2 regions of the Hahella sp. KA22 genome follow, and region 1 is predicted to be linked to the other one. Evidence: predicted binding sites of a transcription regulator. Region 1 holds the regulator's gene; the other holds the start of a gene.

Region 1 (3,401 bases):
TGCTGCAGGAATTTCACATCACCCATATTCGTAAAAGCCTGGGCATGAGCCTCTCAGGCGGCGAGCGTCGACGCGTGGAAATTGCTCGCGCGCTGGCTACGGAGCCCAAGTTTGTTTTACTGGACGAACCTTTCGCCGGGGTGGACCCTATTTCCGTCAATGATATCAAGCAGATTATCGAGCATCTCAAAAAGCGCGGCATCGGCGTTTTAATTACAGACCATAATGTGCGCGAGACCTTGGATATTTGTGAACGCGCCTATATTGTCAGTGAAGGATTTATTATCGCAAGCGGCGCCCCAAGTGATATCCTTGCCAACCCAAAGGTTCGAGAGGTCTATCTGGGTGACCAGTTCAAACTTTAGTTTAACCGGCGGCCTCCATCCAAGATGGACCCCAAGGCTCAAGAGCTTAGGATTAAAGCACCTAATAACTATGAAAAACTCACAAGATCTGTGCCTGAATCGGTGGTAAGCATCAGATGGTTATGAAAACTTCATTGCAGTTAAAGCTGGGTCAACAGCTGACCATGACCCCGCAACTGCAACAAGCAATAAAACTTTTGCAGCTTTCAACACTGGATTTACAGCAGGAGATTCAACAAGCGCTTGAGTCCAACCCCATGCTGGAAGTGTCTGAAGAAGACGAATCTCCCAACCACGTTCAGAACGATACGATCAGCGACATGCTCGCTAATAACTCCAGCAAGGAGCGAACGCAAGAGTCGGGCATGGATGAAGGAGGATTCGCTGAAGAGGACAACTGGTCCGATTCTATTCCGAACGACCTCCCCGTCGATACCGCCTGGGATGATGTCTTCCAGAGCGGATCAAGCAGCTACAGCGGCGGCGAAGATGACGAGTACGACTTCGAATCCCGCAATAGCAAAGGCGAAACCCTGCAAGACCACCTTCTCTGGCAACTGAACCTTACCCCCATGTCCGACATTGACCGCATGATCGCTGTTGCGATAATCGATGCAGTCAATACCGACGGCTATCTCTCACTCACTCCTGACGAAATTCATGGCGGACTGCAAACTGAGGGGGAAGAGGAAATTGAGCTGGACGAAGTACGCGCCGTCTTAAAACGCGTGCAGCAGTTCGATCCTCCAGGAGTCGCCACCTGCAACTTACAGGACTGCCTGCTGAGCCAGTTGAACCAACTGCCTAAAGACACCCCCTGGCTTGGACAGGCCAAGCTGGTGGTCAGCCACTATATCAATCTGCTTGGCAACCGTGACTACGCCCAGTTGATGCGCCGCAGCCGTCTAAAAGAAGACGATCTGCGGGAAGTGCTCAAACTGATTCAAAGCTTGAACCCAAGGCCAGGCGAAGGCATTCAGGAAAGCAATACCGAATACGTGGTTCCTGACGTTATCGTCAAAAAAGCCAACGGCCGCTGGCTGGTGGAACTGAACCCTGAAATCGCCCCGAAGATCCGCATCAACCCTGGCTATGCAGGCCTGGTGAGACGGGCGGACAACAGCTCAGATAACACTTATTTGCGCGACCAGTTACAGGAAGCCCGCTGGTTTATCAAAAGCTTGCAAAGCCGTAATGAAACTCTGTTGAAAGTCGCCTCACAAATCGTCGAACATCAGCAAGGATTCCTTGAGTACGGCGAAGAGGCGATGAAGCCACTGGTGCTGCACGATATTGCGGAGGCGGTGGAGATGCATGAGTCAACGATTTCCCGGGTGACCACCCAGAAATACATGCACACTCCTCGCGGCGTATTTGAGCTGAAGTACTTTTTCTCCAGCCATGTCAGCACAGATACGGGTGGCGAGTGTTCTTCGACCGCTATTAGAGCTATTATCAAGAAGTTAGTCGCGGCGGAATCACCAAAGAAACCATTGAGCGACAGCAAAATTGCTGCGCTGCTTGGCGAACAGGGCATCAACGTCGCCCGTCGCACGATCGCAAAGTACCGGGAGGCGCTTTCCATTCCGCCTTCCAATGAACGTAAGCGGTTAATTTAAAAGGAGGAATGCAGGCATAAGACTTAAATCAAATAGTCACAAATTGGATGTGCTAGTATTTTTCATGGAAGTGCAAAATTCATAATGCACCGTATATTGGCATTAGGAGCAAAGTATGCAAATGAACATCACCGGACATCAAGTCGAGTTAACTGAAGCACTGAAAGACTACGTTAACAACAAGTTCGACAAGCTCGAACGACACTTCGACAGTATCAGTAATGTCCAAGTTACGCTCTCCATTCAAAAACAGCGTCAGATTGCGGAAGCAACCATGCACATAAGCGGCGCTGACCTGCATGCCAATGCTGAACACGAAGATATGTACGCGTCAATTGACGCACTGGTGGACAAATTAGACCGCCAGATCCTCAAACACAAAGAGAAGCACGTTGATCGGATGCACGGCGCATCCGCCAGATAACAGAACATGGCCCAAACCACACTAACTATTGAGTCAATTATCTCGCCCGCCCTCACACGCTGTGGGGTGTCGGGCTCGAGTAAGAAGCGCGTTCTCGAATATATCGCCAATCTGATTGCGCAACATTTTCCGTTTTTGGACGAGAACGCCATTTTTACCAACCTGATATGCCGTGAAAGACTCGGCAGCACTGGTATCGGCCAGGGTATCGCGATACCCCATTGCCGCTTGGAGAACTGCGACCGCATCATAGGGGCCTTGCTTACGCTCAAGGACAAAATCCCTTTTGACGCCATAGACAACGAACCCGTGGACCTGCTGTTCGTTCTGATCGTGCCTCAAGAGGCCACCAGCGAACACTTGGACCTACTGAGCCAGCTGGCCCAGAAATTCAATGACCGTCGCTTCTGCGAACACCTGCGCGACTGTGACAACGACGAAACCCTGTTCAGGAGGGTGCTGGAGAAATAATCCAGCTTCGATGGAAAGAGGAAGACATGAAGCTGATTATCGTAAGCGGTCGTTCAGGCTCCGGAAAAAGTACGGCGCTCCATGTTCTGGAGGATATGGGCTATTACTGCATCGATAACCTGCCTATCGGTCTCCTCTCGCCTCTCACCCAAGAGGTGCTGGACCAGGGAAAGACCCAGAATCAGCAACTCGCCGTCAGCATAGACGCCCGAAATCTTTATAGGGATTTATCGGATTTCCCGTCGATTTACGCCACTCTGCAAGCGCACAATATTGATGTGGAAATCATCTATCTTGACGCTAATGACGCCACCTTGATCAAACGTTTTCATGCAACGCGTCGCAAGCACCCGCTCAGCAGCAAAAGCACATCGCTGAAAGAAGCCATCGCCAAAGAGAAACAGCTGCTGGAGCCGATCGCCACTCTGGCGAACCTATATATAGACACCAGTGATCTCTCCATTTACCAGCTAAGGGATCAGGTGAAGATCAGGGTTATCGGGCACAAAACCCAGGAACTGG
Region 2 (3,401 bases), 480 kb from region 1:
CTTTACCGCGCGAAACGCGTCCGATTCCGATTACGCCAACGTAGCTGTTGTAATCGAGGGCGCTGATCTGCATTTGGAAGGGACCATTAACATCGACAGACGGCGCAGGCACCTTATCAACTACCATTTCAAACAGAGGCGTCATGTCTTGTTGCAACGCATCTGGCTCAAGCCCTGCGATGCCATTCAACGCAGAAGCGTAAATAACAGGGAAATCCAGCTGCTCTTCTGTCGCGCCCAGGCGGTCAAAAAGATCCATCACTTCACCGACGACCCAATCAGGGCGAGCGCCAGGGCGATCCACTTTATTGACGACAACAATAGGCTTCAGCCCACGAGCAAAGGCTTTTTGAGTAACGAAACGAGTTTGTGGCATCGGGCCATCAACTGCATCGACGAGCAAGAGGACAGAGTCAACCATAGACAAAACACGTTCAACTTCGCCGCCGAAGTCAGCGTGTCCAGGTGTGTCTACGATATTAATTCGGTAATCATTCCACTTGATGGCGGTATTTTTCGCCAATATAGTAATGCCGCGTTCACGTTCCTGATCATTGGAGTCCATAACGCGTTCAGCGTCCATGTCCTTGCGGCCTAAGGTGCCCGACTGCTGAAGGAGTTTGTCGACCAGTGTGGTTTTACCGTGGTCAACGTGGGCAATAATAGCAATATTTCTTAATTTCTCGATCACAAAAAACACCTGCAAAATAAACAGTCATGGGCTGAGGGCGCGACATTATAGCTGACGCCTGAATCTTTTTTATACATCTTTATACACCCTCCCGAAAATTTATCTATCCTTAGCCTGATACCAAAATGGTGCACGACGCACCAAAAGCGCCCGAGAGCTCATTTTCGCGCACCAATCTGGTGCGCCACCATGAAGAACTTAATCGAGCCATTCCAAATGGTTTTTTCAAACCCTTTTAAAAACAACTTGTTACAAGTCAAAAATCTATTGGCAAATAAATTGCTAATCAGGAAAACCAGAAGCAACTGACCATGAGGCGTGATAGTATTTTTGCGCTCGTTAGACTTCCCGGAACGCTCTCCCCTCCACGGGTCTGTTTCATGGTGGCGAGGATACACTACTGCAGTGTTTCGGTTTCACCTCAACATAAATAAAATCTTACGGAGTAACTGGAATGTCAGAGAAAACTCTGAATCTTATTAAAGAGCACGAAGTTAAATGGGTTGACATGCGCTTTACCGACACCAAGGGTAAAGAGCAGCACGTGACTATCCCTGCTAGCGAAATCTCTCCGGAATTCTTTCAAGAAGGCAAAATGTTTGACGGTTCCTCCATCGCTGGTTGGAAAGGCATCAACGAATCAGACATGATCCTGCTGGCGGACGATGAAACAGCGGTCATTGACCCGTTCACAGAAGAAACTACTCTGAACCTGACTTGTAACATCATCGAACCCACCACCATGCAGGGTTACAATCGCGACCCACGCTCTATCGCCCAGCGCGCGGAAGAGTACCTGAAGTCCACAGGCATTGCGGACACTGTACTGTTCGGACCAGAGCCTGAGTTCTTCATTTTCGACAGCGTAAAATGGAAGTCCGACATCAACGGCGCCATGTACGAAATCTACTCTGAAGAAGCCGCCTGGGTATCTGGCGACGACTTCGAGAAAAACAACGTTGGTCACCGTCCCGGCGTAAAAGGCGGCTACTTCCCTGTACCTCCGGTCGACTCTCTGCATGACCTGCGCGGCGCGATGTGCGCAGCGATGGAATCCATGGGCTTGACCATCGAAGTACACCACCACGAAGTAGGCACCGCAGGTCAGTGTGAAATCGGCGTTGGCGCCAATACCCTGACCCGTAAAGCGGACGAAGTGCAAATTCTGAAGTACTGCGTACACAACGTAGCGCATGCTTACGGCAAGACCGCAACCTTTATGCCCAAGCCTTTGGTTGGCGATAACGGTTCTGGCATGCACTGTCACCAGTCCCTGTCCAAAGACGGCAAAAACATCTTCTCCGGCGACGGCTATGCAGGCCTGAGCGACACGGCTTTGTACTATATCGGCGGCATCATCAAGCACGCTCGCGTACTGAACGCTTTCACCAACCCTTCCACCAACGCATATAAGCGTCTGGTTCCTGGTTTTGAAGCGCCGGTTATGCTGGCTTACTCTGCACGTAACCGTTCTGCGTCCATCCGTATTCCTTTCGTGACCAACCCGAAAGCGCGCCGGATCGAAGTTCGCTTCCCAGACCCATCCGCCAACCCTTACCTGGCGTTCGCGGCCATGTTGATGGCTGGCCTGGACGGCATCCAGAACAAGATCCACCCTGGCGACGCGATGGACAAGGATCTGTACGATCTGCCAAAAGAAGAAGCCATGAACATCCCAACTGTTTGTAGCTCTTTATCACAGGCTCTGGATTACGCAGAAAAAGACTTCGAGTTCCTGACTAAAGGCGACGTGTTCACTAAAGACATGATCGAAGCTTATATTGAGTTGAAGCGTAAAGAGGTAGAGCGTCTGGACATGACTACTCACCCGGTCGAATTCGAGATGTACTACTCTGTATAATCCGCTGCGTAGTTAACTACGACAGACTCGAAAACCCCGCGCTCTGCGGGGTTTTTTTTGGTTCCGCTTCTGCTACAGTTCAAGTAATTGGTCAATTGGGTTGAAGTTATGAAATCTCGGTTCGCTTATATCCTTCTTTCTTCTGCGCTTTTTTCTTCTTACTCAGGTCTGGTTTGCGCTGAAATCTATCGCTGGGTCGACGCACAAGGCAACGTGGAATATTCAGACCAGGAGAGAGAGGGGGCGGAGAAAGTCGAGGTCGGCCCAACCGCAACGATAACCATGCCGAAGATGTCGAATACTCCGCTTAGCAGCGGTGATGAGCCAGAGCCCGCACCGTCAAGCTATTACGCAACGCTGAACATTACATTTCCCAGCAATGACAGCGCTTTTCATTCCGGCAATGGCGACCTGACAGTCTTATTCACATCAGATCCCACCCTCTACCCCAATCACAGCTACCGTGTATCACTTGACGGAGCCCCAGTGGGAACAACCAAGGATAACTTCCTAGAACTGAAAGGCGTCAATCGGGGAACTCATTCCGTTTCTCTTGATGTCATTGACAATTCAGGGGTTGTTCAGAGCGCGACGCCAGTGCAGTTCACCATTCATCGTCCTAGCGTTAAAAACTAATCCGACACAACGCACCAAAATAGCGCATAATCAAAATATAGCGCATCCACTTTGTGCATGACGCGCCATGATCACGCACATCGCCGCAGACTTACGTTCCGCCCAAGCCCGCTTCTGGAGCGCTTCCTAAGGGCACAGCTCACATTTGGGCTATCCGCCCCACGCCTGTGCAGAGAACCCGGTAATTCGCACCGCTTTACCGCAGTTCTGGTT

Evidence for each region. The regulator sigma-54, encoded in region 1, starts transcription at its own class of promoters, with help from an activator protein. The targets are predictions, from matches to a motif close to TGGCACNNNNNTTGCTNT.
Region 2: the regulator sigma-54 is predicted to act here: its motif matches at 960-977, upstream of glnA (glutamate--ammonia ligase).

Annotation. Positions count from the first base shown of each region.
Region 1 is NZ_CP035490.1:2,022,109-2,025,509, reverse strand. It holds gene lptB (LPS export ABC transporter ATP-binding protein) at 1-365, shown strand, start outside; gene EUZ85_RS09045 (RNA polymerase factor sigma-54) at 488-1,984, shown strand; gene hpf (ribosome hibernation-promoting factor, HPF/YfiA family) at 2,100-2,408, shown strand; gene ptsN (PTS IIA-like nitrogen regulatory protein PtsN) at 2,415-2,879, shown strand; gene rapZ (RNase adapter RapZ) at 2,906-3,401, shown strand, end outside.
Region 2 is NZ_CP035490.1:1,540,935-1,544,335, reverse strand. It holds gene typA (translational GTPase TypA) at 1-691, opposite strand, end outside; gene glnA (glutamate--ammonia ligase) at 1,146-2,552, shown strand; gene EUZ85_RS06850 (DUF4124 domain-containing protein) at 2,661-3,188, shown strand.